Regions from separate parts of the Micromonospora sp. NPDC050686 genome, predicted to be linked through region 3. Evidence: predicted binding sites of a transcription regulator. Region 3 holds the regulator's gene; each other region holds the start of a gene.

Region 1 (10,513 bases), on a different contig from region 3:
CGCCGACCTTCTCGTCACCGGTGAAGCCGAGGTCGTCGTCGAGCACCGGCAGGATCTGGGCCAGGGCGGCGCCGCCGCCCGGGACCGTACCCTCCTCGACCGCGGCCTTGGTCGCGGCGATGGCGTCCTCGATGCGGTGCTTGCGCTCCTTCATCTCGACCTCGGTGGCCGCGCCCGCCTTGATGACCGCGACGCCGCCGGAGAGCTTGGCCAGCCGCTCGGCCAGCTTCTCCCGGTCCCACTCGGAGTCCGACGCCTCGATCTCCTTGCGGATCTGCGCGACCCGGTCGGCGACCTCGGCGGACTGACCGCCACCGTCGATGATGGTGGTGTTCTCCTTGTCGACCACGACCCGCCGAGCGGTGCCGAGCACCTCAAGGCCGACCTGGTCGAGCTTGTAGCCCAGCTCCGGCGCGACCAGCTCGGCGCCGGTCTGGATCGCCATGTCCTGGAGCATCGCCTTGCGCCGGTCGCCGAAGCCCGGGGCCTTGACCGCGCAGACCTTCAGGGTCTTGCGCAGCGAGTTGACCACCAGGGTCGACAGCGCCTGGCCCTCGACGTCCTCGGCGATGATCAGCAGCGGCTTGCTGTTCTGGAGTACCTTCTCCAGCAGCGGCAGCAGCTCCTCGATCGCCGAGATCTTCTGCGTGGTGATCAGGATGTACGGGTCCTCCAGGACCGACTCCTGCGACTCCACGTCGGTGACGAAGTTCGGCGAGATGAAGCCCTTGTCGAACTGGAGGCCCTCGGTCACCTCCAGCTCGGTGCTGAGCGCGGAGCCCTCCTCGACGGTGATGACACCGTCGCGGCCGACCCGCTCCATCGCCTCGGCGATCAGCTCGCCGATGGTGGCGTCCTGCGCGGAGATGGTCGCGACGTGCGCGATCGACTCCTTGCCGGAGACGTCAACGGCCTTGCCGAGCAGCGCCTCGGAGACCTTGGTGGCCGCCGCGTCGATGCCCCGCTTCAGGCCGGTCGGGTTGGCGCCGGCGGCCACGTTGCGCAGGCCCTCCCGCACCATGGCCTGGGCCAGCACGGTGGCAGTGGTGGTCCCGTCGCCGGCGACGTCGTTGGTCTTGGTCGCCACCTCCTTGACTAGCTGCGCGCCGAGGTTCTCGTACGGGTTGGTGAGCTCGATCTCCTTGGCGATCGTCACGCCGTCGTTGGTGATCGTGGGCGCACCAAACTTCTTGTCCAGGACGACGTTGCGCCCGCGCGGGCCGAGAGTGACCTTGACCGCGTTCGCGAGGGCGTTGACACCGTGCTCCAGCAGGTGCCGGGCGTCGTCCGAGAAGCTCAGGATCTTCGCCATCAGTATCCCTTCGAAGCGACGTTGCCCCGGCCCGGCGAGCCGGACCGGGGCAGCGTCACTGATCGGTTGCTTACTTCTCGATGACCGCGAGGACGTCGCGGGCGGAGAGCACCAGGTACTCCTCGCCGGCGTACTTGACCTCGGTGCCGCCGTACTTCGAGTAGAGGACGGTGTCGCCGACCTTGACGTCGATCGGCACGCGGTTGCCCTTGTCGTCGACGCGGCCCGGGCCGACGGCGAGCACGGTGCCCTCCTGCGGCTTCTCCTTGGCGGTGTCGGGGATCACGATGCCCGAGGCGGTGGTGGTCTCGGCCTCGTTCGCCTGGACCACGATGCGGTCCTCGAGCGGCTTGATCGCAACCTTGGTCGCGGTAGTCACGGGCATACCCTCCTGGGGTACTTGGTTTCGTTGCTGGCCGGCATGCCGACCAGCGTCAATCTGCCACATGCCACCGGGCGGGGCCGTCGTCGCGGGTGCCGGTCCGCCTGGCGTTCAACCCCCGGACGCGAGGCCCGGGCGTTGGCACCCTCAGGGTGAGAGTGCTAATCGCAGGTTATTCCTCGGCTAGCACTCCGTCAAGGAGAGTGCCAACGCCGAGCCGCCGTGTCGCCTCCGTCACCGGGTCGGAGAATGGACGGGTGGATCTGGATCAGCTCGCTGCCCTGCGTACCGCCGAGGGGTCGGCCGCGCTCGCCGCGGCGACCGAAGTGGCCGGCGGCGACCCGCTGACCGCGGCGGCCGCGCTCCGCTCCGCCGGCGTGCCGGCCGGGCTGGCCGCCGCCGCGCTCACCCAGGCCGAGCTGCGCCGCCGGGCGGCCGGCAAGTTCGGGCCCGGGGCGGGGGCGATGTTCCTCACCCGGGCCGGCCTGGAGCAGGCCACCCGCCGGGTGGTCGCCGACCGGCGGGCCGCCCGGCTGCGGGCCGCCGGGGTACGCACCCTGGCCGACCTGGGCTGCGGCCTCGGCGCGGACGCGCTCGCCGCCGCCCGCGCCGGCATCCGGGTGTACGGGGTGGAGGCCGACCCGCTGACCGCCGCGATGGCCGCCGCCAACGCCGAGGCGGCCGGAGTGGCCGACCTGTTCACCGTCGAGTGCGGCGACGCCACGGCGTTCGACGTCTCCACGGTCGACGGAGTGTTCTGCGACCCGGCACGGCGCAGGGCGGGCACCGGGCGGAGGATCTTCGACCCGAACGCGTACTCCCCGCCGTGGGACTTCGTCACGGCGCTCGCCGAGCGGGTGCCGCGGACCGTGGTCAAGGTGGCCCCGGGGCTCGACCACGCGCTGATCCCGGCCGGCGCCGAGGCGGAGTGGGTCAGCGTGGACGGCGACCTGGTGGAGGCGGCCCTCTGGTGCGGCCGGCTGGCCGAGGTCCCCCGCCGCGCCACCCTGCTTAGTGGTAAGGCGGGGCCCCCTGTTAACGCATTTGGTAGCGGCGGGGCCCCCGCCTGTCACCCGGGTGCCGCGCAACTGACCGGCCCGGGCACCGCCGAGGCGCCGGTCGGCCCCGTCCGCCGCTTCCTGTACGACCCGGGCCCGGCGGTGGTCCGCGCCCACCTGGTCGCCGAGCTGGCCGGGGAACTGGACGCCACCCTGGCCGACCCGGCCATCGCCTACCTGTACGCGGACAGCGCCACGGCGACCCCGTACGCGCGCTGCCTGGAGGTGACCGACGTGCGGCCGTTCTCGCTGAAGCGGCTGCGGGCCTTGCTGCGGGAGCGACGAATCGGACGGCTGGAGATCCTCAAGCGCGGGTCGGCGCTGGAGCCGGAGCGGCTCCGCCGGGACCTGAGGCTGACCGGCGACCTGGCCGCCACCCTGGTCCTCACCCGGGTGGCCGGCGCACCCACCGCGCTGATCTGCCGGCCGGTGACCGGCGAGCACGGCCGGCGACCCTAGTCGCGTGCCGCGTCCAGCACCTGGTCCCAGGCAACGAGCGCGGCCTCGGCGATCGCGTGCAACGTCCGGCCCGATACGCCGTCGCGGGCGCGGACGGCCATGCCGAGCGATACCGCGTAGAAGTACTCGGCCACGGCTGCCGTGTCGGTGCTGGCGGGCACGTCGCCGGACTCGACACCGCGGTCGAGCCGACGTTTGATGTCGGCGACGTCGGCCTGGCGGCACTCGGCGACGAATTGGCGCACCGGCTCGTTCTCCGCGCTGATCGTGGTGGCGGCCAGCGCCACCAGACAGCCGGTGGGGCGGGCCGGATCGAGGTAGGCCCGCGCGTGGTGCCGCAACCACCCCGCGATCCCTTCGCGGGCGGTGGGCGCGTCGCGCAGCACCTGCTGCGGGACGCGCCCCTCCACCTCGTTGTACAGCGACACCGCTTCCCGGAAGAGCTTCTCCTTGCTGCCGAAGGCCGCGTAGAGGCTGGGTGAGGCGATGCCCATCGCGCCGGTGAGGTCGGTCATGCTGGCGCCCTCGTACCCGCGCTGCCAGAAGACGTCCATCGCCCGATGCAGCGCGACGGTCCGGTCGAAGGTGCGGGGGCGACCCCGTTTACCCACCAGCACCGCCCTTCCGCCGTCAGCCCCCCGAGGCCTTCAGGCCGATGATCCCGACGGCGACGAGCGCGATGAAGATCAGTCGTTGTGGGGTGGCGCTTTCACCGAAGGCGAGGATACCGGCCAGCGTCACCCCGACGGCGCCGATGCCGACCCAGACGCCGTACGCCGTGCCGACGGGCAGGTCCCTGAGCGCCAGCGACAGCAGGACGAAGCTCAGCAGCGCCGTCGAGCCGGCGAGCAGGCTCGGCCACAGTCGGGTGAAGCCGTCGGTGTGCTTGAGCGCCAGCGCCCACACGATCTCCAGCAGGCCGGCGACAACCAGCAGCAGCCAGGTCATGGTTGCCCCCTTCAGGCCGCGAAGCCGCCGTCGACGGCGATCGAGGCGCCGGTGATGTAGCGCCCACCGGGTCCGGCGAGGTGCGCGACGGTGGCGGCGATCTCGTCGGGCTCGGCGTACCGGCCCAGTGCGATGTATCCCCGCTCGACGTCGGCGCTCTCGCCGTCGGCCGGGTTCATCTCGGTGTCGGTGGAGCCGGGGTGCACCACCGTGACGGTGATGCCGCGCGGGCCCAGGTCACGCGCCAGCGCGCGGGTGAGCCCGACCAGGGCGCTCTTGCTCATCGCGTACAGGCTCAGGCCCGGGTAGGGGACCCGGTCCACGAAGCAGCTGCCGATGTTGATGATGCGCCCGCCGTGGCCCATGTGCCCGAGCGCGGCCTTCGCCGCCACGAACACCCCGCGTACGTGGACCGCGAGAGCCCGGTCCACGTCCTCGATGGACGTCTCTTCGATCGGCCCGTACGGGAAGACGCCCGCGTTGTTCACCAGGATGTCGAGGCGACCGTACTCGGCGGCCACCCGGTCCACGGCGGCGGCGAGGGCCGCCGGGTCGCCGCTGTCGGCCGGGACGGCGAGGCAGCGCCGTCCGAGGGTGGTGATCCGCCGTACGACCTGCTGCGCCCGGTCCTCGGCACGCAGGTACGTCAACCCGACGTCCGCGCCGTCCTGCGCGAGCCGCACCGCGACGGCGGCACCGATGCCCCGGCTACCCCCCGTGACCAGGACTGCCTTTCCGGCAAGTGGATCCACGTCGACCTCATTTCTGTGTCGATCGATACATTATTAGGGAGACTGTACGGCACGGGCCGCGCTCACGAAAACCGGATGAAGGCCGGCGAGAGCCGCAGTAGCTTGTCGGTCATGGCGGGACAGGGCACGCCGGCGACCGCGCTGCTTGCGAAGCGGAAGATCAACCACAGCACCCACCCGTACGACGTGTCACCGGACGCCCCGAACTACGGCGCCCTCGTCGCGGCGGCCCTCGGCGTGCCGCCGGAGCGGGTCTTCAAGACGCTGGTCTGCGAGGTCGACGGCGCGCTGACCGTCGCGGTGGTGCCGGTCACCGGCGAACTCGACCTGAAGGCGCTGGCGGCGGCGGCCGGCGGCAAACGGGCCGCCATGGCGGACCGGACGGCGGCAGAACGGGCCACCGGGTACGTCCGCGGCGGGATCAGCCCCCTCGGGCAGCGCAAGCGCCTGCCCACCGTGGTCGACGCGTCCGCGCTGGCCCAGCCGACCGTCTACGTCTCGGCGGGGCGGCGGGGCCTGCAACTGCAACTGAGCCCGACCGACCTGGTCGACCTGACCGGCGCGGTGACCGCGCCGCTCGCCACGGCCTGATCAGCCGGCCGGCCGCGAGCCCAACGGATCGGCCAGCAGCCGCTCGAAGGCGAGTTCGGCCGCGCCGATCAGCGGGGCGTCCCGGTCCAGCGCCGCGGCCCGCAGCCGGACGTGCTGCCGGGTCCCGGGCCGCGCCGTCTCGCCCAGCCGGCGGCGGACCGCGTCCGCGCCGAGGGTGTAGACGGCGCGCAGCGACCCGCCGAACACGACGACGTCGGGGTCGACGACGTTGACCAGGTTCGCGACGCCGAAGCCGAGCCACTCGGCGACCCGGTCGACCGCGGCGCGGGCCACCGGCTCGCCGTCGGCCGCCGCGGCCAGGATCTCGCGTACGGCGTCCCGCCGGCCCGCGGCCCGACCGGCGTGCCGCAGCAGCGCCGCCTCGCCCACCTCGGTCTCCCAGCAGCCGCGCGAGCCGCACCCGCACGGCAGTCCGTCCGGCCTGACCACCATGTGACCGACCTTGCCGCTGTGCCCTCGGTGGCCGACGACCAGCCGGCCGTCCACGATGAGGCCGGCGCTGACCCCGACGTCGCCGTGCAGGTAGACGAGATGCGTGCTGTCCGTCGCCACCCCCCGGACGTGTTCGGCGACGGCGGCGATGTCGGCCAGGTCACCGGTGACGAAGCCGGCGCAGACGGCGAACTCGGCCGCGAGGGCCGCCCCGAGCCGCTCGTCGGCGCCGCCCGGCCGGACCGTGCCGTCGGCGACCCGGACGGCGTCGGTGACCGCGACCGCGCCGCCCACGCACCGCCCGTCGATGGTGATCCGCCGCTCCATGTCGCGCACCAGGCCGGCCAGCGGGCGTACGGCCTCGAAGGCGGGCGTGGCCTGGGGGCGGCTCGCCTCGCGCAGGTCCAGGATCAGGCCGCCGAGGCCGATCCGGGCCGCCCGGAGGCGGTCGGTCTCGATGCTCAGCGCGTACGCGTACACCCGGTCGGAGCTGGGGCGGACCACCAGCGACGGGCGGCCGGCGCGGCGGGCGCCGGTCGGCACCTCCTCGGTGACCAGGCCGATGGCGGCGAGGTCGGAGGCGAGCGCGCCGATGGTGCTGCGGTTGAGCCCGAGCCCGCTGGTCAGCTCGGCGCGGGAGGTCGGGCCGTGCAGGTGGACGTGGCGCAGCACGGCGCCGAGATTCTGCCGGCGGATCTCCTCCTGGCTGCCACCCGGGGACGGCAGCAGCCGTTTCGAGGCGCGGCGGGGACGGGGAAGCCCAGGGTGCTTGGGTTCCACCGGCGTCGGCCTCCTTGCGAATCGTGCGCTCGAACCGGGCACCATGACGACGAAGGGTCCCGGAGCGATGACCCCGGGACCCTTCGCGTCGTTGAACTTCCTCAGCTCACTTGGTGAGCGGCGCGAGCTTCGGGTCGTTGGCGTACGCCTCGGCCGCGTTGGCCTTGGTGACGGCGACCGGCGGGAGCAGGTAGGTCTCGACGACCTTGCTGCCGTTGTTGTACGACTCCTTGTCGTTCACCTCGGGAGCGTCACCCTTCTGCAGCGCCTGGACCATGGCGATGGTCTCCTTGACCAGGTTGCGGGTGTCCTTGTTGATCGTCATGTACTGCTCGCCAGCCATGATCGACTTGACCGACTCGACCTCGGAGTCCTGGCCGGTGACGACCGGGATCGGCTTACCGGCACCCTTGATCGAGGTGATGATCGCCCGGGCCAGGGTGTCGTTCGGGGACAGCACGCCGTCCAGCTCCTTGCTGCCGTACGTCGAGGTCAGCAGCTGGTCCATGCGGGCCTGCGCACCCTCGGCCTTCCAGCCCTGGATGGCGGTCTGCTTGACGTCGGTCTGCTTCGAGGCGACGACCACGTTGCCCTTGTCGATCTCCGGCTTGAGCACGTCCATCGCGCCGTTGAAGAAGACCCCGGCGTTGTTGTCGTCCGGCGAGCCGGAGAAGAGCTCGATGTTGTACGGGCCGTTCGGCTTCTTGGCCTTCATGCCCTCCAGCAGGGCCTGGGCCTGGAGCTGACCGACCTTGAAGTTGTCGAACGCGACGTAGTAGTCCACGTCCGGCGTGTTGGTGATCAGGCGGTCGTAGGCGATGACCTTCGCGCCGGCCTGGTGCGCCGCGGCGACCTGGGTGGAGAGCTGCGCGGCGTCGGTCGCGCCGATGACGATGACCTTGGCGCCCTTGGTCACCATGGCGGTGATCTGCGCCTGCTGGTCGGCGACCGTGGTCGACGCGCCGGCGTACTGCACGTCGCTCTTGAAGCCGGCCTCCTTCAGGCCGTTGGTGAACAGGTCACCGGCCAGGACCCAGTTCTCCGAGGTCTTGGAGGGCAGGGCGACACCGATCAGGGAGTCGGCCGGGAAGCCCTTGGCCGAGTCGCCCGAGCCGCTGCCCGAGTCGCCGTCCCGGCCGGAACCACAGCCCGTCAGGGCCAGCGCGGCGATGGCACCGACGGCCACCGTCTTGGCGAGGAAGTTTCGCATGAGGAGGTGATGCCCTTCTGCAGAGGTGATACGGGGTGACGGTGCCGTCAGCTGGACACCGTCGTCGGGGCAGGCTCGCGATCCGCCGTCGACGCTGGCGGGGACGGGGGCGTGCCGGGTGGGTCTCGGCGGAAGTTGCGGGTGAGGCTGCCGATGATGGAGAAGCGTCCCTGGCTCTTGTTGTAGACGTCGAGCGCGACGGCCAGCAGCAGGACCAGGCCCTTGATGATCTGGACGCGGTCGGTGCCGACGCCCAGCAGTTGCAGGCCGTTGTTGAGCACGGCCATGACCAGACCACCGACGATGGAGCCACTGATGGTCCCGATGCCGCCGGAGACGGCCGCGCCGCCGATGAAGACCGCGGCGATCGCGTCCAGCTCCCAGCCGTTGCCGTCCTGCGGCCCGGAGGCCGCCGAGCGGGCCACGAAGATCATGCCGGCCAGCGCGGCCAGGGTCGACATGTTCATCATGACGAAGAAGTTGACCCGCTTGAGCTTCACACCGGAGAGCTCCGCGGCTCGCGAGTTGCCGCCGACCGCGTAGATGTGCCGGCCGCCGGCGGTGTTGCGGGTGTAGAAGGAGTACGCGAGCATCAGCGCGACCAGGATGATGCCGGAGACCGGGAAGCTGGTGCCGACCCGACCGCTGGCGAAGCGCAGCGTGACGAAGACGATCACGCCGACCATGACCGCCATCCGGAGCACCGAGATCCACATCGGGGCCGGGTCGGCGTCCATCTCCCGGCGGGTACGGCGGGCCTGGAACTCGCGCCACACCACGGCCACGCAGGCGGCCAGGCCGAGCAGCAGGGTCAGGTTGTTGTAGCCGGTGTTCGGCCCGACCTCGGGCAGGAACCCGGAGCCGATCACCCGGAAGCCCTCCGGCACCGGGATGGTGTTCGCGTTGCCGATGAACTGGTTGCCGCCCCGGAACAGCAGCATGCCGGCCAGCGTCACGATGAACGCCGGGACGCCGATGTAGGCGACCCAGAAGCCCTGCCAGGCGCCGATCGCCGCGCCGATCGCCAGCCCGAAGAGGATGGCCACCGGCCAGGGCAGCGACCACTCGAACATCGACTTGGCCACCAGGATGCCGGTGAAGGCCGCCACCGAACCGACCGACAGGTCGATGTGCCCGGCGACGATCACCATCAGCATGCCGATGGCCAGGATGAGGATGTACGAGTTCTGCTGGAACAAGGCGATCAGGTTGTCCGACCGCAGCGTCAGCCCGTCCGTCAGGATCTGGAACAGGACGACGATCGCCACCAGCGTGAAGATCATCCCGAACTGCCGGGCGTTCGACGTGGTGCCGCCGAAGAGGTTCTTCTGCAGGTCCTTGTAGCGGCTCATGCTGTCTGCATCCTCTTGGTCGAGGTCATCTGCTTCATGAGGGTCTCCGGGTCCGCGTCCTTCCGGGCGATCTCGCCGGTGATGGCGCCTTCGAAGACGGTGTAGATGCGGTCACAGAGCCCGATCAGCTCGGGCAGCTCCGAGGAGATGACGACGACGCCCTTCCCCTGGTCGGCGAGCCGCTGGATGATGGCGTAGATCTCGTACTTGGCGCCCACGTCGATGCCGCGGGTCGGCTCGTCGAGGATCAGCAGGTCCGGGTCCGTGAACATCCACTTCGCCAGGACGACCTTCTGCTGGTTGCCACCGGAGAGCTTGGAGACGCTCTCGTCCACCGTCGGGGCCTTGGTCCGCAACTCCCGGCGGTAGCCCTCGGCTGCCTTGTACTCGGCGACCTCGTCGAGCACGCCGTGCCGCGAGATCTTGGACAGCTTGGCCGCCACCGTGGACGCCTTGATGTCGTCGAGCAGGTTGAGGCCGATCGCCTTGCGGTCCTCGCTGACGTACGCGAGCCCGTGGGCGATCGCGTCCGCCACCGACTTCAGCACGATCTCCTTGCCGTCCTTGATGATCGTGCCGGACTCGTACACCCCGTAGGAGCGGCCGAAGACGCTCATCGCCAGTTCGGTGCGGCCGGCACCCATCAGGCCGGCGAAGCCGACGATCTCGCCGCGCCGGACCACGAAGCTCTCGTTCTTGCACACCTTGCGCTCGGCGGAGATCGGGTGCCGGACGTTCCAGTCGCGGACCTCGAAGAAAACCTCGCCGATCTTCGGGGTGTGGTCCGGGAACCGGCTGCTCAGCTCCCGGCCGACCATGCCCCGCACGATCCGGTCCTCGTCGACGCCGTCGGCCTTGACGTCCAGCGTCTCCACCGTCCGGCCGTCGCGCAGGATGGTGATCTGGTCGGCGATCGCCTCGATCTCGTTGAGCTTGTGCGAGATCATGATCGAGGTGATGCCGCGCGAGCGGAAGCCGCGCAGCAGGTCCAGCAGGTGCTGAGAGTCGGCCTCGTTCAGGGCGGCGGTCGGCTCGTCCAGGATGAGCAGCTTGACGTCCTTGGCGAACGCCTTGGCGATCTCCACCAGCTGCTGCTTGCCGACGCCGATGTCCCTGACCAGGGTGTCCGGGTCCTCCTGGAGGCCGACCCGGGCCATCAGGTCCAGCGCCATCCGGTTCGCGCCCTTCCAGTCGATCGCGCCGCGGCGCCGCGGCT
Region 2 (10,513 bases), on a different contig from region 3:
ATGGCCTGCGACTGCCGCTCCGCCTCCACCCGGGCCCGATAGTGGGCCACCTCGCGGGCCCGGGTCGCCGTATCCCAGCCGAGCACCGCACCCATCAGCTCCGCGGCGTGCTCCGCCGACTCCAGGCCGCGGTGGCTGGTCTCGAAGGAGATCCGGGTACGCCGGGTGAGCACGTCCTCCAGGTGCAGCGCGCCCTCGGAGCGGGCCGCGTACGTCACCTCGGCGGCGAGGTATTCCGGCGCGCCGGCCAGTGGCGAGGCGAGCAGCGGGTCGGCGTCGATCAGGGCGAGCAGTTCCAGGGTGAGTGAGCCGTACCGCTCCAGCAGGTGCTCGACCACCCCGACCGGCACCCCGTGCCGGCGGGCCAGGTCGGCCCGGTCCCGCCACATCGCCGCGTACCCGTCGGCGCCGAGCAACGGCAGATCCGCCGTACGCGAGTGGCGGGCCCCGCCCAGCCGGCGGACCGCCCGGTCCACCACGTCGGAGGCCATCACCCGGTACGTCGTGTACTTGCCGCCGGCCACCAGCAGCAGCCCGAGCATCGGCTCGAAGACCGCGTGCTCGCGGGAGAGCTTGGAGGTGGAGTCGGCCTCGCCGGCCAGCAGCGGGCGCAGCCCGGCGTAGACGCCCTCGATGTCGTCGACCGTGAGCGGCCGGTCCAGCACCGTGTTGACCTGGTCGAGCAGGTATTGGATGTCGCGCGCGCTGGCCGCCGGGTGGGACCTATCCAACCGCCAGTCGGTGTCGGTGGTGCCGATGATCCAGTGCCCGCCCCACGGAATCACGAACAGCACGCTGCTGGCCGTGCGCAGGATCAGCCCCGTCCCGCCGGTGATCGCCGAGCGGGGCACCACCAGGTGCACCCCCTTGGACGCGCGCACCCGAATGCCGGGGCGCAGCCCGACGTCGTTGAGCATCCGGGACATGTCGTCGCTCCACACCCCGGTGGCGGCGACGACCGTGCGGGCGCGTACCTCGAACTCGGCGTCCGGCGACCCGGCGGGCGCCTCCAGGTCGCGGACCCGGACGCCGGTCACCTCGCGCGCCTGCCGGATCAGGCCGACCGCCCGGGTGCTGTTCACCACCGTCGCGCCCAGGCTGGCCGCCGTCCGGGCCAGGGTGACCACCAGCCGGGCGTCGTCGACCTGGCCGTCGTAGTAGCGGATCGCCCCGGCCAGCCGGTCGCCGCGCAGGCTGGGGAACGCCCGGCGCGCCCCCTCCCGGCTCAGGTGCCGGTGCAGCGGCATGCCCCGGCCGCCGCCGAACAGCCCGGCGAACGCGTCGTAGGCGGCCACCCCGGCGCCGTAGTAGGACCGGCGGAAGATCCGCGCCGGCAGGTCGCGCAGGCGCTCCCCGGCGGGCAGCGGGACCAGGAACGGGACCGGCCGGACCAGGTGCGGCGCCAGCCGGGTGGCCAGCAGCCCGCGCTCGGTCAGCGCCTCGTGGACCAGGTGCAGCTCCAGCTGTTCCAGGTAGCGCAGGCCGCCGTGGATCAGCTTGCTGGACCGGCTGGAGGTGCCGGCGGCGTAGTCGCGCGCCTCCACCAGGGCCACCTTCAGCCCCCGGGACGCCGCGTCGAGGGCGGCGCCCGCGCCCGTCACCCCGCCGCCGATGACCAGCACGTCGAACCGCTCGGCGCGGAGTCTGCGCAGGTCGGTGGCGCGGCGCTGCGGGGACAACTGACCGGCGACGGCTCGGGAGACGTTGGGGTCACGCACCCGTCCACGGTAACCGTCCCGGGCCCGCCCCGGCACGCGCCCGGCACGCCGTACTGTCTGTGGGCATGCAGGTCGGTCCCCCGCCGCCGTACGGTCCGCCCGGCCCCTGGGCCGCCCCGCCGCCGGCGCGGCCCAGCCCGTGGCCGGTTGTCGCCGCCGTCCTGACCGGGCTCTGGACCGTCCCGGTGGTGGCCCTCCCGCAGCTCGCCGGCTGGGCGGTGGACCAGCTCGAGCTGGACGGCGGTGCCCGGCTGGTCTGGCTCTGGCCGCTGCTCGGGCTGGTCACCGCGGTGCTGGTCGGCGTGCCGGCCCTGCTGCTCGCGCTGCTGCCCCGGTCGGCGGCGGTCCGGGCCACCGGGCGGGTGTGGCTGGGCGGCGCGGTGGTGCTGTTCGCGCTCGGCCTGTGGCGGGCGCTGCCGCCGGTGCACCACGAGGCGTACCTGGCCGCGCTGGCCGGCACCGCCGCGCTGGGCGCGGTGGCGCTGACCCGGCTCGCGCGCCGGCGTACCCCCGTCGGGACGGGCCCGGGCGGGCGGCGACCGGGCGCGGTGACCCTGCTCGCCGCGGCGGCCGGCCTGGCCCTGCTGCTGCCCTGGCTCTGGCTCGGCGCGCTGGGCGGCCTGCTGGAGACGGTGCTCGCCGGGCTGGCCGCGGCGGCCGTCGGGGCGCTGGCCGCCGCGCTGCTCGACGCCGACTTCTGGGCCCCGTTCAGCGTCGGCGAGCCACCCCGGCCGGCCCGGCTGGTGCTGCTGGGCGGGCTGGTCGCCGGGGTGGCCCTGCTGCTGGTCGCGGCCGGCACCGGGCAGTCCGGTACGCAACTGCCCGCGCTGCTCACCGTGCCACCGGCGGGTTTCCTGGCCGCCGCGCTGCACGCGGCGGCCCGGCGGGCCGGCGACCCGGCCGGGGCCGGGCCGACCCGCTGGCTGGTCGGGCTGGCCGTGCTGGGGCCGCTGGCGTTCACCGACCCGGAGGAGATCTCGCTGCCGCTGATCGCGACCCGGGACGTGCCGTACTGGACCGCGGTGGCGGCCGGGCTCGGCCTCGCCGCGGCGCTGCTGCTCGCCGCCGGCTACGGCGTGCTGCTCGCCCGCCGGCGGGCGCGCACCCCGAGCCGGCGGGTGGCGGCGGTGACCGCCGCGGTGCTCGCCGCCACGGCGGTGCTGGTCGACGTCGGCCCCGGCCAGCCGGGGCTGCACGGCGAGCGGCTGCTGGTGGTGCTGCGCGAGCAGGCGGACCTGACGGGCGTCCCGGCCGGCGCTCCCGGCCGGGCCGGCCGGGACGCCCGGGCCGCCGAGGTCTACCGGCGGCTGGTCGCCACCGCCGACCGGACCCAGGCGGACCTGCGCCGCCAGCTCACCCGGCTGCGGCTCAACCCGACGCCGTACTACCTGGTCAACGCGATCGAGGTGGACGGCGGGCCGGCGGTACGGGCCTGGCTGGGCCAGCGGCCGGAGGTGTCGCGGGTGCTGCTCAGCCAGCGGGTCCGCCCGCTGCCCGCGCCCGCGCCGACCAGCCACGGCGACCGGCCGGCGCCGACCGGGCCGGAGTGGAACATCCGCCTGCTCGGGGCGGATCGGGTCTGGTCCGAACTGGGCGTGACCGGGGCCGGGGTGGTGGTGGGCAGCTCCGACTCGGGGGTGGACGGCGCGCATCCGGCGCTGGCCGCCGGCTTCCGGGGCGGCGACGACTCCTGGTACGACCCGTGGACGCACTCCCGGCGGCCGGCCGACCGGGGCGGGCACGGCACGCACACGGCGGGCAGCGCGGTCGGCCGCGACGGCATCGGGGTGGCACCCGGCGCGAGCTGGGTCGGCTGCGTCAATCTGGACCGCAACCTGGGCAACCCGGCCTACTACCTGGACTGCCTCCAGTTCATGCTGGCGCCCTTCCCGGCCGGCGGCGACCCGTTCACCGACGGCCGGCCGCAGCGGGCGCCCGACGTCCTCACCAACTCCTGGGGCTGCCCACCGGTCGAGGGCTGCGACTCCGGCGCGCTCCGGCCGGCCACCGCGGCGCTGGACGCGGCGGGGATCATGGTCGTCGCCGCCGCCGGCAACTCCGGGCCGGGCTGCGGCACGGTCGCCGACCCGCCCGCGCCGTACGCCGACGTGCTGACCGTGGGGGCGGTCGACCGGCAGCGCCGGGTCACCGGACTTCTCCAGCCGCGGCCCGACGCCGGCCGGCGAGGCCAAGCCGGACCTGGTCGCCCCGGGGGCCGAGGTGGTCTCCGCGATGCCGGGCGGCGGGTACGCCGCCATGGACGGCACCTCGATGGCCACGCCACAGGTCGCCGGGGTGGTCGCGCTGATGTGGTCGGCCAACCCGGCACTGGTGGGTGACCTGCCCCGGACGACGGCCATCCTGCGCGACACCGCCACCCCGGTCACGCCGCCGCCCGCCGCGACCGACACCTGCGGCGGGCCGGCGGACGTCGCGGGCGCCGGCCTGGTCGACGCGTACGCGGCCGTGCGCGCGGCCCGCGCCGGGTGAGCCGCGCCGACCACCACTCATCGACGACGCTACCGGAGGCTACGGTCGGCCACCATGAGCGTGGAGATCATTGACCTGGGGTCAGCACCGGAACCAGCGGTCGTCGACCTCTGCCGGCGAGCACTCGACCTGGCCGAGGACGCGGCCGACGCACCGAGCATCCTGGAGACGCTGACCCGGCGGGCGGCGGCGCACCGGCCGGTCGTGCTGCTGGGCGCGATCCACGGACGGGACCTGGTCGGGGTGCTGGTCGGGTCGGTGTCGCAGCGGGATCCGCGGCTCGGCCACGTCGACCTGGTCGCGGTGGCGCCGGAGGAGCGCCGCCGGGGCGTCGGGCGGGCGCTGCTGGCCGAGGCGGAACGGCGACTCGCCGCGCTGGGCGCGACCGAACTGCTGCTGGCCGGAAACCCGCCGTTCTACGCCTGGCCGGGCATCGACGTGCGCTACACGCCGGCGATCTGCGCCGCGCTGGCGCTCGGCCACACCCAGGACCGTACGGCCTGGAACATGACCGCGGACCTGGCGGACGGCTCCGCCGCGGTGCGCCCGACGGACGCCGCGGAACGCCGGCTGGCCGAGCGGGGCGTCACGGTACGCCGGGCCGAGCCGGCCGACGTGCCGGCGCTGGCGGCGTTCGCGCGCGAGGTCTTCGGCGGCGCGTGGGACGGCGAACTGACCGGGTCGGTGGGGCGGCCGGACGCGGGAGCGCACCTCGCCGAGCGCGACGGCGTCCTGCTGGGCTTCGCCGCGTACGGGTCGTCCCGGCCCGGCTGGTTCGGGCCGATGGGCACCGCCCCGGCGGCGGAGGGCATGGGTATCGGCGGGGTGTTGCTGCGCCGGTGCCTGCGTGACCAGTGGGCCGCCGGGCTGCGGTCGGCGCAGATCGGCTGGGTGGGGCCGGTGCCGTTCTATTCGGGCGCCGCCGGGGCCCGGATCGAGCGGGTCTTCTGGCTGTACCGCAAGCCGATCGGGCAATGACGACCAAAAGCGCATAACCCCGCATAGCGCCGTTCCCCGATGCCGGGCATCGACGCCGCCTACCGTGCTTGTCAGGAGGAGGCGGCGATGGCCACGGAAGACGGACAGACCGACGAGGAACGGCCGCCCGGCTGGCCCGAGATCGGCGAGCCGCCCGCCGGACTACCGTCCGAGCGGCGCGGCGACGGCGACGCCGAGCAACTGGCCGAGCTGGCCGGCGCCGAGGACGAGCCGCTCGCGGTGGACGAGCCGGTCCGGATCCGGGCCCCGTACGGCGGCGCGCAGAAGCGGCGCAACCAGCGCCCGCTGCCCGGCTGACCCGGGGCCCCGCCCCAGGCACGCGAAAGGGCGGACCGCTGACGCGGCCCGCCCTTTCGGCGTCTTGCTGGGGCTGGACTCAGAAGTCCATGTCCCCGCCACCCGGACCAGCCGGGGCGGCCGGGGTCTTCTCCGGCTTGTCCGCGACGACGGCCTCGGTGGTGAGGAACAGCGCGGCGATCGACGCCGCGTTCTGCAGCGCCGACCGGGTCACCTTGGCCGGGTCGATGATGCCCGCGGCCAGCAGGTCGACGTACTCGCCGGTCGCGGCGTTGAGGCCGTGACCCGGGTCGATGTTGCGGACCCGCTCGACGACGACGCCACCCTCGAGGCCGGCGTTGACGGCGATCTGCCGCAGCGGGGCGTCCAGCGCGATCTTGACGATCTGCGCGCCGGTCGCCTCGTCGCCGGTCAGGTCCAGCTTGTCGAAGGCGGTCTTGCCGGCCTGCACCAGCGCGACGCCACCACCCGGGACGATGCCCTCCTCGACGGCGGCCTTCGCGTTGCGGACGGCGTCCTCGATGCGGTGCTTGCGCTCCTTCAGCTCGACCTCGGTGGCCGCGCCGACCTTGATCACCGCAACACCGCCGGCCAGCTTGGCCAGGCGCTCCTGCAGCTTCTCGCGGTCGTAGTCGGAGTCGCTCTTGTCGATCTCGGCCCGGATCTGGTTGACCCGGCCCTGGATCTGCTCGGCGTCGCCGGCACCGTCGACGATGGTGGTCTCGTCCTTGGTCACCACGACCTTGCGGGCACGGCCCAGCATGCCGAGGTCGACGGCGTCCAGCTTGAGGCCGACCTCCTCGCTGATGACCTGGCCACCGGTGAGGATGGCGATGTCGGCGAGCATGGCCTTGCGGCGGTCACCGAAGCCCGGCGCCTTGACGGCGACCGACTTGAAGGTGCCCCGGACCTTGTTGACGACCAGGGTCGCCAGGGCCTCACCCTCGATGTCCTCCGAGATGATCAGCAGCGGCTTGCCCGACTGCATGACCTTCTCCAGGATCGGGAGCAGGTCCTTCACCGACGAGATCTTGCTGTTGACGATCAGGAGGTACGGGTCGTCGAAGACGGCCTCCATACGCTCCGGGTCGGTCATGAAGTAGGCGGAGATGTAGCCCTTGTCGAAGCGCATGCCCTCGGTGAGCTCGAGCTCGAGGCCGAAGGTGTTGCTCTCCTCGACGGTGATGACGCCTTCCTTGCCGACCTTGTCCATCGCCTCGGCGATGATCTCGCCGACGGTGTTGTCACCGGCGGAGATGGAGGCGGTGGAGGCGATCTGCTCCTTGGTCTCCACGTCCTTGGCGAGCTTGAGCAGCTCCTCCGAGACGCTGGCCACGGCGGCCTCGATGCCCCGCTTCAGGGCCATCGGGTTGGCACCGGCGGCCACGTTGCGCAGGCCCTCACGGACCAGGGCCTGGGCCAGGACGGTCGCCGTCGTCGTGCCGTCACCGGCCACGTCGTCGGTCTTCTTGGCGACCTCCTTGACCAGCTCAGCGCCGATCTTCTCGTACGGGTCCTCGAGCTCGATCTCCTTGGCGATGCTCACACCATCGTTGGTGATGGTGGGGGCACCCCACTTCTTTTCGAGCACGACGTTGCGGCCCTTCGGGCCGAGGGTCACCTTCACGGCGTCGGCGAGCTGGTTCATGCCCCGCTCGAGGCCGCGGCGCGCCTCTTCGTCGAACGCGATCATCTTGGCCATACGGCGTTGTCCTCCTGGACACTCACGGGCCACCCGGATGTGTCGCCGGATGGGCCGCCTGGTGTACGCACCTTGGGACGTCGCCACCTGGCGACGACGACGTCCTTCGGCCGGGCCGGATAGCCCGCGACGACCGGCCATGTGCCCCACCGGCGTCTCCAACGCCGGCGCGACCGTGGCCCCACCGTCCCGACCATTGGCACTCACCATACGCGAGTGCCAATGACTTGTTTAGCACTCTCCCTAGCCGAGTGCAAGCACGATGGCTACCGGTCAGCCAAGTTCACCGGCCAACCGCGCAGTGTCCACCGGCCCTTCCTGCGCCCGCTGCTCGGCGTAGGTCACCACCAGTCCGACCTGCTGGACCAGCGAGACCGGGACGGACAGCACGGCCGAGACCAGCAGCACCAGGACCACCCCGACGATCGAACCGACCGAGCCGAACGGGTCGGCCAGGAACGGGGCCATGGCGAGGTTCTCCAGGACGCCGGTGACCATGCCGCCGATGATGATCACGACAACCAGCAGGCAGATCCGGCCGAGCACCATGCCCACCCGGTCGTGGAAGATCCGGAACGCCCGGCCGATCGGGTTCTGCCGCTCGTAGAGATAGACCGGGATGCTCAGGCTCAACGCGAAGGCCAGGTAGACGCCGGGCAGGACGCAGAAGCAGAAGCCGACCGCCACCAGCAGCCCGACCAGCAGGTACCAGCCCCAGAGGCCGAGCGCCCGACGCCCGCCGTAGCGCAGCGCGGCACCCAGCGTCACCTGCTCGCCCAGCGCCTGCCGGGTGACCACCCAGGTGGCCCCGGCCCAGCCGACCGCCTGCACCAGGCCGAAGAGCAGCGCCCCCAGGCCGATCGAGCCGCCGTAGACGGCGAGGTCGGTGAAGAAGCCGGGCGGCAGCTGGGGCGGCTCGGCGTCGGCGCCGGGCGTGGTGGGCAGGTTCCCCGCCGGGGTGAGGAGCACGGAGAGCAACGACAGCGCGAACGCCGGCAGCGCCTGGGTCACCAGCATCAGCGGCACCAGCAACCGCCAGCTGCGGCCGATCGCCGCGACGCCCCGGTTCCACCAGCCGCCCAGGCCGGCGTACGGCGGGTTGACCAGCGGGTCCTGCGGATTCCAGCCGGCACCGTACGGCGGCCCGGGCGGATACGGCGGGTAGCCACCGTACGGGCCGGCGGGCGGGTAGCCGACCGGCGGCATCGCCGGCGGGTAACCGCCGTACGGGCCGGCCGGCGTGCCGTACGCGCCGTACGGCGGCTGGCCGCCGTAGGGGTCGGCGGGCGGCGGGACGTGCGGCGGCTGGCCGCCGTAGGGGTCGGCGGGCGGCGGGTGACCGCCGGGCGGAACCGACCCGCCCCAGGGCGTGGCCGGCCCGGAATGCGACGCGGCGGCTTCGGGTGACGGGCCGGCCTGGCCCGGTTGCGGGGTGACCGGGCCGGGCGGCGTGACCGGGCCGGGCGGCGGGGCGGTCGGGTCGACCGGCAGGGACGCCGTCGGGTCGACCGGCAGGGACGCCGTCGGGTCGACCGAACCGGCCCGGCCCGGCTCCCCGGCGTCCGGCTGACCGGACCTGTCCGGTTCGCCGGGGGCCGGTCCCGGTACGGGCTGGTCGGACATGGAGCCTCCTCAGCGACAAGGGCTGGAACGGCTCATGATCTTCCCTGGTCCGGGCCCGGTTGCGCAGCCCCGTCCGGCCGGCACCGTGCGGGTGGTCCGCCGGCACCGGTCGTGGCGCCGGACCGTACTCCGGTCAGGCGATGACGCGGACCCGCTCGGCCTGCGGACCCTTCTGCCCCTGGGCGATCTCGAACTCGACCCGCTGGCCGTCGTCGAGCGCCTTGTAACCGTCCATCTCGATCGCGGAGAAGTGGACGAAGACGTCCTGCCCGCCGTCGACGGCGATGAAGCCGTAGCCCTTTTCGGAGTTGAACCACTTCACGGTGCCCTGTGCCACGGTGCACTTCCTCACTCTGCGCGGCGTTCCACAACCCTCGGGACACCGGTCGGGGCCGGCACCCGGGGGACCACCGTTTCCGCGATCATCGACGGTCGCTGAACCGGTGACCGAAATCGCACGCTACACGAGGCGTGACGGCGGCGCACGACCACAAAACGGGCGGAAAGGACCGTCTCTCCCCCCGTCCCACGACCGGCGGTTCCGCTGCGGTATGCATGCGGCATGATGCACGTTCCCGCCGAGCCGGTCGTCGTCCGCCGGGTGCGGCCGGAGGACGCCGCCCGGATGCGGGCACTCCGGCTGGAGATGCTGGCCGACGCCCCGCTGGCCTTCCTGGAGACCCTGGCGGAGGCCGCCGGGCGGCCGCACGAGGCGTACCGGTCGCGGATCGCCGCGGTGTCGACCGGGGCCGGGACGGCGCAGTTCGTCGCCGACCCGGGCGGCCGGCTGGTCGGGCACGCCGGCGGGGTCGCCGCCCCGGCGGAACCCGGGCTCACCGTGGTGTACGCCGTCTACGTCACGCCCGCGCGCCGGGGCAGCGGCCTGCTCGGCGACCTCGTCGAGGCGGTCGCCGACTGGTCCCGGGCCAGCGGACGGCCGGAGCTGATGTTGGAGGTGGTGGTCAGCAACGACCGCGCGGTGCGCGCGTACCGGCGGCTCGGCTTCGAGGACACCGGCGTCCGGGTCCCCCACCCCACCGTGCCCGCCCTCCGCGAGCTCCAGATGCGCCGAGCTGCCTGACACTCCACTTGCCTGACGGCGGCCCGCTGGCGGCTCGGGTGTTAGGCGGGGGCCCCGCCTGTACAGAATGCGTCAAGCAGGGCCCCTCCTCGCACCTCAGGCGGGGCGGCGGCTCTGGACGATGCGGAAGCGGTTGGCGACGTACGCGCCGTCGGTGAGGGCGGAGTTCGCCGCCGGGTTGGCGCCCGAGCCGTGGAAGTCCGAGAACGCCGCCGACTGGTTGACGAACACGCCGCCGGTCAGGTTGCAGGACAGGTGCACGCCGGCGTCGATCGCCGCCGCCTCGGCCGCGTCCAGCACCGCCTCGTCGGTCGAGTAGACGCCCGCGGTCAGCGCGCCCTTCTCCCCCACCGTGTCGCGCAGGACCCGGAGGCTGTGCTCGGTGGAGTCGGTGGCGATGGCGAACGAGATCGGCCCGAACCACTCCCGGGAGTAGGTCGCGGTGTCGCCGGCGTCCAGCTTCACGATGGCCGGCGTACGCACCACCGCGCCGGGGAACGCCGGGTGTTCGACGGCCCGCGACTCCAGCACCGGCTCGCCGACCTTGGTCACCTCGTCGAGCCGTTCCAGCACGCCGTCGTTGACGATCGCGCCGGTCAGCTC
Region 3 (10,513 bases):
TGGCAATTCGGCGGCCCGGGAATCTATTGCTCCGACAGGAAAACCACACAGTTTGGTGTGACTGAGTCTTGAAGGAGGAGGGCGACCATGGAGCTCACCGTTTGGGGCATCATCACCGCCCTGTTTGTCGGTCTGATCGTCGGGGCGCTCGGCCGGCTGGCCGTCCCCGGCCGCAACCCGATGCCGATCTGGCTGCACATGCTCATCGGTGTGGGCGCCGCGCTGCTCGGTACGGTCCTCGCCCGGGCGATCGGCATCGCCACCGAGACCGCCGGCATCGACTGGCGTGAGCTGCTCGTCCAGGTGGTGCTGGCCGCCATCGCCGTCGCCCTGGTCTCCGGGGTGGGTCGCCGACGCGGCGTCTCGCGCTACTGATCCCACGCACCCCAGCGGGCGTCCGACCCTCGTGGTCGGACGCCCGCTCGCGGGTGTCCCGCCGGCCCCGTGGTGACTCGTCCCGATCTGCCGCCCCACCGCACTCCTGCGGTACCGTCGCCTCGCGCGGCTCGCCACCGCCCCCTGTCGTAAAGAAATTTTACCTACTAAGGTGCGGCGGAGAAGGTTAGTGCCAGGACGGCGCGAGGGAGAGTGGCGTGAACAGGTGGAAGCGGCTGGCCCCGGTCACCGCCTTCGTGGCGTCGGCCGCGATGGTGCTCACCGGCTGCGGAGGCTCCGACAAGGCGGAGTCCCCCGACAACAGCAAGCTGACGGTCTGGATGATGGGCGAGGGCGGCGACGAGCAGACGGCGTTCCTCGACGGCGTCGAGACCGAGTTCCGCAAGAAGCATCCCGACACCGACGTGGTGGTCCAGTACGTTCCCTGGCTCGAGGCGCCGAAGAAGTTCCAGGCGGCGCTCGCCGGCGGTGAGGGACCGGACGTCACCGAGCTCGGCAACACCGAGACCCAGGGCTGGGCGGAGCAGGAAGCCCTCGCCGACGTCTCCGACAAGTTCAACGGCTGGGCCGAGGGCAAGGACATCCTGCCCGACCTGGTCAAGAACGCCCAGCTCGACGGCAAGCAGTACGGCGTGCCGTGGTACGCGGGCGTGCGCGCCGTCTACTACCGCACCGACTGGTTCGCCGAGGCCGGCGTGCAGCCGCCGAAGACCTGGGACGACATGGTGGCCGCCGCCAAGGCCGTCCAGGCCAAGAAGCCCGGCACGTACGGCATCGCCCTGCCCGGCAACTCGGAGCTGCCGTTCTACTCCTTCCTCTGGGGCGCCGGCGCGGAGATCGCCACCAAGCAGGGCGACACCTGGAAGTCCGGTTACAACACGCCGGAGGCACAGAAGGCGGTCAAGTTCTGGACCGACCTGGTCACCGTGCACAAGGTCGCCCCGCCCGCGGCGGCCGGCTGGAACGAGGTCGACGCCCGTACCCAGTTCGCCACCGGCAGGGCCGCGATGGCCTTCGCCGGCAGCTGGCAGGGGGGCGCGATGAAGAAGGACAACCCCGAGATCGAGAAGGTGTGGGGCACCTTCCCCATCCCCGGCCCGGACGGCCAGGCGGCCCCCGCCTTCGCCGGTGGCTCGGACGTCGCCATCTGGAAGGACAGCGAGCGGCAGGCGCTGGCCTGGGACTACCTCACCGTCCTGCTGAGCAAGCAGAACGACAAGGAGTTCGCCGGCAGCCTCGGCTTCTTCCCGGTCTACCAGGACCTGGTCGGCGGCGGTGAGTACACCGACGACAAGGTGATGGGCGCGTTCGCCACCGCCATGCAGAACACCAAGCTGACCCCGCTGACCCCGAAGTGGGTGGAGGTCAGCCGGACCAAGACCGTGACCCAGGCGATGAACAGCGCGGTCATCAAGGGCCAGAAGACGGTCGAGCAGGCCACCGCCGACGCGGCCACCGAGATGGAAGGCATCTTGAACAGCAAGTGAGCCTACTGACCAAGGGCCCCGGGACGGCCGCCGCGCGGGAGACCCCCGCGCGGCGGCGGCCCCGCGTGGACCGCCTGCCGTACCTGCTGCTGCTGCCCTGCCTGGCGATCATCGCGGTGCTGCTGCTCTGGCCGCTCGGCCAGGTCGTCGCGATGTCGTTCTTCAAGCTGAACAACGTCCGGCAGTTGCGCGGGGACCGCGAGTGGCCGTGGGTGGGGCTGGCCAACTACGCCCAGATCCTGGGCGACCCGTTCTTCCGTACGGTGCTGCGCAACACGGTGCTCTTCGCCGCCGCGAACGTGGTGCTGACGATGATCCTCGGCACCCTGGTCGGCCTGCTGCTCAACCGGCTCGGCAAGCGGATGGCCACCTTTGTCGCCAGCTGCGTGATGCTGGCCTGGGCGACGCCGGCGCTGACCGGCACCATCGTCTGGAAGTGGATCTTCGACGACACCAGCGGCCTGGTGACCTGGCTGTTCAACAAGCTGCCCGACGGGCTCTCCACCGCCCTGTTCGGGCGCAGCGACTGGACCGGGTACGGCTGGTTCAACGCCCCGCTGCTCTTCTTCACCATCCTCACCCTGGTGGTGGTCTGGCACTCCTTCCCGTTCGTCGCGGTCAGCGTGCTGGCCGGGCTGAAGAGCGTGCCGAGCGAGCTGCAGGAGGCGGCGCGGGTCGACGGGGCCGGCCCGTGGCGGGTGTTCTGGTCGGTCACCTTCCCGGTGCTGCGGCCGGTCTTCGGGATCCTGGTGGTGCTCTCCACCATCTGGGACTTCAAGGTCTTCACCCAGCAGTTCGTGCTGGCCGGCGGCACCCAGGACCGCTCGACGTTCATGCTCTCCATCTACTCGTACGCCGAGGCGTTCTCCCCGCCGCCCAAGTACGGCCTCGGCGCGGCGATCGCGGTCATCCTCACCGCGATCCTGCTCCTGGTGACCGGCCTCTACGTCCGCATGGTGCTCCGGCAGGAGGAAGCGTGAAGCGGATCGCGCTGAACGGGGCCGGCCTGCTGGTCGCGCTCTTCGCGGCCTTCCCCGTCTACTGGATGGTCGCCACCTCGCTCAAACCGAACAGCGAGATCTTCGCGTCCACCCCACGGCCGGTGCCCACCGAGCCGACGCTGGAGCACTACCGGGAGATCCTCGGCGGCAACCTCATCCCGGGCGTCACGTTCCTCGACTTCTTCCTCAACAGCGTGCTGGTCGCCGTCGCCACCGTGCTGCTCAGCGGCCTGGTGGCGCTGCTGGCCGCGACCGCGGTGGCCCGGTTCCGGTTCAAGCTGCGGACCAGCTTCCTGATCATGCTGCTGGTGGTGCAGATGATCCCGCTGGAGGCGCTGGTCATCCCGCTGTTCCTGATGATCCAGCGGCTCGGGCTCTACAACACCCTGCCCAGCCTGATCCTGACCTACCTCGGCTTCTCGCTGCCGTTCGCGGTGTGGATGCTGCGCGGCTTCGTCGCGGCGGTGCCGAAGGAACTGGAGGAGGCGGCGGCCATCGACGGCGCCAGCCGGGCGCAGACCTTCCGCCGGATCCTCTTCCCGCTGGTGGCACCGGGCCTCGTGGCGACCAGCATCTTCTCCTTCATCACCGCCTGGAACGAGCTGATCTTCGCGTTGACCTTCATCAACGACCAGGGGCGCTACACCCTGCCGGTCGCGATGACGTTCTTCTTCGGCCGCGACGACACGGCCTGGGGGTCGGTGATGGCCGCGTCGACGCTGTTCACCCTCCCGGTGATCGTCTTCTTCCTGCTGGTGCAGCGCCGGATGGTCTCCGGGCTGGTCGCCGGCGCGGTGAAGGGGTAAGGCCGGGCCCTGCTCAACGCCTCCGGTAGAGCAGCGGCCCCCGGTTAACACAATCCGCGCCTCGCGGGGCTGCCCGTAGGCTCGTCGCCATGACGGGCAGAGTGGTGGCGGTGAACCTCGGGGTGGTGACCGAGGCGGAGTGGGCGGGCGACGCGAGCGGCCGCAGCGGGATCGACAAGCGGTCGGCCGACGGTCGGGTGCCCGTGTCGTCCGAGGGCGTGGCCGGCGACTTCATCGGCGAGCGGGCCCACCACGGCGGCCCCGACCAGGCCGTCTACGCGTACGCCGAGGAGGACGCCGGCTGGTGGGCCGCCGAGCTGGGCCCGGCGCCTTCGGCGAGAACCTGACCACGTACGCCGTGGACGTCACCGGGGCGGTGATCGGCGAGCAGTGGTCGATCGGTTCGGCGCTGCTCCAGGTGACCAAGCCGCGCACCCCGTGCACCACCTTCGCCGGCTTCTGGGGAATGCCGGATCTGATCAAGCGGTTCACCGTGCGCGCGGCGCCGGGGGCGTACCTGCGGGTGCTCCGGGAGGGCGACGTGGGCGCCGGTGACCCGATCGAGGTGGTGCACCGGCCCGGGCACGGGGTCACCATCGGCGAGGTGTTCCGGGCGATGAACCTGGAGCCGGCGCTGCTGCCGCGCCTGATCGAGGCGACCGACCTGCCCGAACCCCTGCGCGAGAAGGCCCACCGCCGGCTCTCCGGCATCCGCCCCTAGCCGCTCCGCCGCACCCGAAAGGGGCCGGCGGCGGGGCTCAGGCGTCGGCGAAGACCTCGGCCAGCACCTGCGCCTGGTCCGGCCGGTCGTCGGTGATCTTGTTCCACCGGCCGGCCCGGGCGGTCCACTCCAGCTCGCCGAAGCGGACCCGCTTCACCCCGTGGTCCTGGGCGTGCGAGACCAGCCAGTGCGCGTACCGCCAGCCGTCCCGGGGGTCGGGGGCGGGAACGGCCAGGCCGGTGAGGTCGGCGGCGGCGCTGCTCAACCCCCAGTCGAGGGTCAGCCCCTTGGTCAGCGCCAGCGTCGCCGCCTGCCCGCGCATCGTCGGGTACGGGCCGACCGCGCAGGCCACCGCGCCGGTCGCGTCGCCGAGCAGCGCCCGGGTCAGCACCGCCGACTCGTCCGACCACTTCTGGTACGCCTCCGGGAACGCCGACCGCTGCACCTTCTGCGCCGCGTCGGTGACCCGCATCCGCTCCCAGCCGCGCACCTTGGCCAGGGCGGCGTAGAACTTGTTGGCCGCGTACCTCGGGTCACGGATCTCCGCCGGGCTGCCCCAGCCCTGGCTCGGCCGCTGCTGGAACAGGCCCACCGAGTCCCGGTCACCGCCGGCCAGGTTGCGCAGCCCGGACTCCTGGAACGCGGTGGCCAGCGCGACCACCACGGCCCGCTCGGGCAGTTGGCGCTGGATGCCGATCGCGGCGATGGTGGCGGCGTTGGCCATCTGGTCGCCGTCGAGCACGACCCGGCCGTCGGCCTGCACCACGCAGGACCGGTCGGCCACCGGGAGGCGCAGCTTGTCGCCCACCTGCCGGGCGAGGAACCAGACTCCGACCACGGCGACGAGAACGAAGACCACTCCACCTGCCACGACTGCCCGAGTTCGCACCCGCACCTCCCGTTCCGACAGTCCGACAAGAGTACGTTCCGGAACCCGGCGTGCGGGTCGTCCGACCGGTTGGCCTCCGTTCCGTGTCGCACCGGCTGCACAGTGTGTCGGGGTTCCCCCACCCGGCGGCCGGAAACCGGGTCAGTCGACCGGCACCCAGGCGGCCGGCCGCTTCTCCCGGAAGGCCGCCACCCCCTCCCGGCCCTCCTCGGACAGGAAGTAGCCGGTGGAGCGGGCGGCCAGCTCGGCGATCTCGGCGCGCAGGTCGGTGGCGGCCGGCCGGCGCAGCAGCTCCTTGGCCCCGGCCAGCGCCGTCGGCGCGCCCCGCACCAGCGACGCGCAGCAGCGCGCCACCGCCTGGTCCAGCTCGGCGGCCGGCACGGCGGCGGTGACCAGGCCGACCTCGGCGGCCCGGCGGCCGTCGAAGGTGTCGCCGGTGAGGTAGAGCTCGGCGGCGGCCCGGGGCTGGAGGCGGGGCAGCACGGTGGCGGAGATGACCGCCGGGATGACCCCGATCCGGACCTCGGTGAAGGCGAAGGTGGCCGCCTCGGCGCAGATCGCCAGGTCGGCCGCCGCGATCAGGCCCAGCCCGCCGGCCCGCGCCGGCCCGGCCACCCGGGCCACCACCGGCTTCGGGCACTCCCAGACCGCGGCCAGCACGTCGCCCAGCTTTCCGGCGGGCACCGAGCCGCTGGCGTACGCGGCGGCGGTCTCCTTCAGGTCCGCGCCCGAGCAGAAGACCGGGCCGGTGTGGTCCAGCACGATCACCCGGACCGTGTCGTCGGCGACCGCGGCGGCCAGCCCGTCCAGCAGTTCGGTCATCAGCGGGGTGGAGAGCGCGTTGCGGTTGTGCGGGCTGTCCAGGGTGAGGGTGGTCACCCCACGGGCCGTGGAGACCCGCACGAGCGCGTCGGAGGAGGTCATGCCGGGCACACTAGTGGCCATGCCCGGCGCTCTTCCAGAAGGTGATCCCGTCCCCGCGGACGGCTCGCTGCCCGCCACCGCCACCGCTGCGGTGGGCGCGCGCGGCTTCGGCGTCTACGTCCACGTGCCCTTCTGCGCCAGCCGCTGCGGCTACTGCGACTTCAACACGTACACGGCGGCCGAGCTGGGTGGCGGGGCGAGCCGGGAGACGTACGCGGACACCGTGCTGGCCGAGCTGGCGCTGGCCGCCCGGGTGCTGGGCGACTCGCCGCCGCCCCGGGTGGACACGGTCTTCGTCGGCGGCGGCACCCCGACCCTGCTGCCCGCCGACGACCTGGCCCGGATCCTGGCCGGCATCGACCGCACCTGGGGGCTGGCCGCCGACGCCGAGGTGACCACCGAGGCCAACCCGGAATCGGTCACCCCGCAGTCGCTGAAGACGCTGCGGGCGGCCGGCTACACCCGGATCTCGCTGGGCATGCAGTCCGCCGCGCCGGGAGTGCTGGCGATCCTCGACCGGCGGCACAGCGCCGGCCGGGCCACCACCGCCGCGGCCGAGGCCCGCGACGCCGGGTTCGACCACGTCAACCTGGACCTGATCTACGGCACGCCGGGGGAGAGCGGCGACGACTTCGCCGCCTCGCTGGCGCAGGTGGTCGCCGCCGGGGTGGACCACGTCAGCGCGTACGCCCTGATCGTCGAGGACGGCACCCGGCTGGCCGCCCGGATGCGGCGCGGCGAGCTGCCGTACCCCTCCGACGACGTGGCCGCGGACCGCTACCTGGCCGCGGAGGCCGCCCTAGGCGCGGCCGGTTTCTCCTGGTACGAGGTCTCCAACTGGGCCCGCACCGAGGCGGGCCGGTGCCGGCACAACCTGCTCTACTGGACCGGCGCCGACTGGTGGGGCCTCGGCCCGGGGGCGCACAGCCACGTCGGCGGGGTGCGCTGGTGGAACGTCAAACACCCCACCGCGTACGCGAAGCGGCTCGCCGCCGGGGAGTCCCCGGGCCTGGCCCGGGAGCTGCTCACCCGGGACGAGGCGCACATGGAGGACGTGATGCTGCGCCTGCGGCTCGCGTCCGGCCTGCCGCTGCGGGCGCTGGACGCGGCCGGCCGGGCTGGGGCCGAGCGGGCCCTGGCCGGCGGCCTGCTGGTCCCCGACCGGTACGCGGCCGGCCAGGCGGTGCTCACCCTGCGCGGCCGGCTGCTGGCCGACGCCGTGGTGCGCGACCTGCTGCCCTGACCGGTGCGCCCGGCCGCCGACGCCCACCGGCCGCGTCGACCGGTGGGGCGCCGGAACCCGGCCGGCGGGTGGCCGGCCGGGCGGGCGTCACTTGATGAAGCTGGCCGACATCGGGTAGCGGTACAGGTTGCCCTCGTTGGCCCTCATGCCGGCGATGATGCCCAGCACGATCTGGATCAGCACGACGGCGACGCTGGGCAGGAAGAGCAGGCACCAGCTGACGAAGAGCAGCACGAAGGCGATCGCCGACCAGAGCAGCTGGAAGTTCAGCGCGGCCAGGGCGTGCGCCCGCGCCGCCGGGGACTTCTGCCCCTGCACCAGGTAGGCGATCAGCGGGGCGACGAAGCCCAGCGGCCCGAAGCTGATCAGCGCGCCGACGGCGCCACCGAAGTGCGCCACCAGGGCCCAGGTCTTGTCCTCGTTGCTGGCGTAGCCGGCCGGCGCGCCGTACCCGCCGGCCGGGTAGCCGCCGCCTGGCGGGGGGTAGCCGCCCGGTGGGGGCTGGCCGCCGGGTGGGGGATAGCCGCCGGGGTCCGGCGCGCCGGACAGTGGTGCGGTGGGCTCGTTGGCCGAAGAGGGGCCGAAGGGAGCCGACGGTGGGATCGGTTCCGGCTGCGGGCCGGGTTCACCCGATCCCGGAGGGCGAGGTGGTTCAGTCATGGACGTCACGGTAGGTGTTGCCGGCAAGGGCGCACCAGAGCGACACCGGTGTCCGGACGGCGACGTTCGGTCACTCTCCGCGCCGACGGCCGGCCCGCCGGGGCCCGGACGGACCGGCGGTCCGTCGTTGATCATCGCGCGGACGGGTACGCCGACGTAGACTGGCACTCGCTACAGTCGAGTGCCAGACGCTCGCCCGGCGTGGGGCGTGCACCGGGTGGATCCGGCAGGAGGTGGGAGATGGGTCTCGACGACCGCAAGCTCGCCGTGCTGCGCGCGATCGTCGAGGACTACGTCGCGACGCAGGAGCCGGTGGGCAGCAAGTCCCTGGTCGAACGGCACCAACTGGGCGTCTCCCCGGCCACCGTGCGCAACGACATGGCGGTGCTGGAGGAGGAGGGCTACATCCGGCAGCCGCACACCAGCGCCGGCCGGGTGCCCACCGACCGCGGCTACCGGCTCTTCGTCGACCGGCTCTCCCGGGTCAAGCCGCTCAGCCCGGCCGAGCGCCGGGCGATCGAGCGCTTCCTGGTCGGCGCGGTCGACCTGGACGACGTGGTGCACCGCACCGTACGCCTGCTGGCCCAGCTCACCCGGCAGGTCGCCGTGGTGCAGTACCCGAGCCTGGCCCGGTCGAAGGTGCGCCACCTGGAGCTGGTGCCGATCTCCACCACCCGGCTGATGGTGGTCATGATCGCCGACACCGGCCGGGTCGAGCAGCGGCTGGTCGAGCTGCCCGGGCCGATCTCTCCCGAGGACGTCACCGACCTGCGCCGGCTGGTCAACGAGAAACTCTGCGGCAGCCGCCTGGCCGACACCCCGCCGCTGGTCCAGGCCCTGGTCGACGAGGCCACCCCGCAGCTGCGCGGCGCCATGACCACCCTCTCCACGGTGCTGCTGGAGACCCTGGTGGAGCGGCACGAGGAGCGCATCGCGCTGGCCGGCACCGCCAACCTCACCCGGGGTGGCCTGCTCGACTTCCAGGGCTCCCTGCGCCCCATCCTCGAGGCGCTGGAGGAGGAGGTGGTGATGCTCAAGCTCATCGGCGAGGCAGAGTCGACCACCACCCGGGTGCTGATCGGCGACGAGAACGAGATCGACAACCTGCGGGCCGCCTCGGTGGTCAGCACCGGATACGGCCCGGGGGCGACGGCGCTCGGCGGGCTCGGCGTGTTGGGGCCGACCCGGATGGACTACCCCGGCACCATCGCCACGGTGCGGGCCGTGGCACGCTACGTGGGCGAGCTGCTGGCCCAGAACTGATCCACCGACGCCGGGCCGGTGGGCGGCGCCGGCCGACGACCGCGCAACGCGACACGAACATGAGGACACGGAACGCAGTGGCCAGGGACTACTACGGCATTCTCGGCGTGAGCCGGGAGGCCTCCGACGACGAGATCAAGCGCGCCTACCGCAAGCTGGCGCGGCAGTACCACCCGGACGTCAATCCGGACCCGGAGGCACAGGAGAAGTTCAAGGACATCAACGCCGCGTACGAGGTCCTCTCGGACGACCGGAAACGGCAGATTGTCGACCTGGGCGGCGACCCGCTCGCCCCGGGCGGCGGGGGCGGTGGCGCCGGCGGTCCCGGTGGCGCCGGCCCGTTCGTCGGCTTCCAGGACATCATGGACGCCTTCTTCGGCGGGGCGGCCGGCGGCGCGCGCGGCCCCCGCCCGCGTACCCGGCCGGGCGCCGACGCCATCCTGCGTCTGGAGCTGGACCTCAACGAGACCGCGTTCGGCGTCGAGGCGCCGATCACCGTCGACACCGCGGTGCTCTGCACCACCTGCTCGGGCGCCGGCACCGCGGCCGGCACCCACCTGGCCACCTGCGAGGCGTGCGGCGGCCGGGGCGAGGTGCAGTCGGTGCAGCGCACCTTCCTCGGCCAGGTGGTCTCCGCCCGGCCGTGCACCGTCTGCCAGGGCTACGGCACCACCGTCCCGCACCCCTGCCCGACCTGCGCGGGCGATGGCCGGGTGCGGACCCGCCGGTCGCTGACCGTGAAGATCCCGGCCGGCGTCGAGGACGGCATGCGGATCCGGCTGGCCCAGCAGGGCGAGGTCGGCCCGGGCGGCGGCACCGCCGGCGACCTCTACGTGGAGATCCACGAGCGGCCGCACGACGTGTACTCCCGCAAGGGCGACGACCTGCACTGCCGGGTGACGGTGCCGATGACCGCCGCCGCGCTCGGCACCCGGCTGACCATCAAGACGCTGGACAGCGAGGAGACCGTCGACGTCAAGCCCGGCACCCAGCCGGGCAGCACGCTGCGGCTGCGCGCCCGGGGCGTACCGCACCTGCGCGGCACCGGCCGGGGTGACCTCTACGTCCACCTGGACGTGCGGACCCCGACCAAGCTCGACGCCGACCAGGAGCGGATGCTGCG

Evidence for each region. The regulator HrcA, encoded in region 3, represses chaperone genes, less so after heat shock. The targets are predictions, from matches to a motif close to GGTTNGCACNCTCNNNNNGAGNGTGCNAACC.
Region 1: the regulator HrcA is predicted to act here: its motif matches at 1,831-1,861, upstream of groES (co-chaperone GroES).
Region 2: the regulator HrcA is predicted to act here: its motif matches at 7,401-7,431, upstream of groL (chaperonin GroEL).

The regions. Positions count from the first base shown of each region.
Region 1 is NZ_JBFAID010000006.1:49,020-59,532, forward strand. It holds gene groL (chaperonin GroEL) at 1-1,312, opposite strand, end outside; gene groES (co-chaperone GroES) at 1,383-1,697, opposite strand; gene AB0H57_RS07750 (methyltransferase domain-containing protein) at 1,952-3,211, shown strand; gene AB0H57_RS07755 (TetR/AcrR family transcriptional regulator) at 3,208-3,822, opposite strand; gene AB0H57_RS07760 (multidrug efflux SMR transporter) at 3,842-4,159, opposite strand; gene AB0H57_RS07765 (3-oxoacyl-ACP reductase family protein) at 4,171-4,911, opposite strand; gene ybaK (Cys-tRNA(Pro) deacylase) at 5,023-5,502, shown strand; gene AB0H57_RS07775 (ROK family protein) at 5,503-6,684, opposite strand; gene AB0H57_RS07780 (sugar-binding protein) at 6,842-7,945, opposite strand; gene mmsB (multiple monosaccharide ABC transporter permease) at 7,993-9,297, opposite strand; gene mmsA (multiple monosaccharide ABC transporter ATP-binding protein) at 9,294-10,513, opposite strand, start outside.
Region 2 is NZ_JBFAID010000002.1:207,738-218,250, reverse strand. It holds gene AB0H57_RS03170 (glycerol-3-phosphate dehydrogenase/oxidase) at 1-1,718, opposite strand, end outside; partial or broken gene AB0H57_RS03165 (S8 family serine peptidase) at 1,784-4,208, shown strand; gene AB0H57_RS03160 (GNAT family N-acetyltransferase) at 4,263-5,186, shown strand; gene AB0H57_RS03155 (hypothetical protein) at 5,274-5,504, shown strand; gene groL (chaperonin GroEL) at 5,584-7,206, opposite strand; gene AB0H57_RS03145 (hypothetical protein) at 7,480-8,829, opposite strand; gene AB0H57_RS03140 (cold-shock protein) at 8,963-9,166, opposite strand; gene AB0H57_RS03135 (GNAT family N-acetyltransferase) at 9,392-9,910, shown strand; gene paaN (phenylacetic acid degradation protein PaaN) at 10,007-10,513, opposite strand, start outside.
Region 3 is NZ_JBFAID010000044.1:35,961-46,473, reverse strand. It holds gene AB0H57_RS24315 (GlsB/YeaQ/YmgE family stress response membrane protein) at 88-375, shown strand; gene AB0H57_RS24310 (sugar ABC transporter substrate-binding protein) at 594-1,883, shown strand; gene AB0H57_RS24305 (sugar ABC transporter permease) at 1,880-2,863, shown strand; gene AB0H57_RS24300 (carbohydrate ABC transporter permease) at 2,860-3,690, shown strand; partial or broken gene AB0H57_RS24295 (MOSC domain-containing protein) at 3,780-4,411, shown strand; gene AB0H57_RS24290 (hypothetical protein) at 4,449-5,306, opposite strand; gene AB0H57_RS24285 (enoyl-CoA hydratase-related protein) at 5,442-6,224, opposite strand; gene hemW (radical SAM family heme chaperone HemW) at 6,244-7,467, shown strand; gene AB0H57_RS24275 (DUF4870 domain-containing protein) at 7,555-8,127, opposite strand; gene hrcA (heat-inducible transcriptional repressor HrcA) at 8,368-9,390, shown strand; gene dnaJ (molecular chaperone DnaJ) at 9,468-10,513, shown strand, end outside.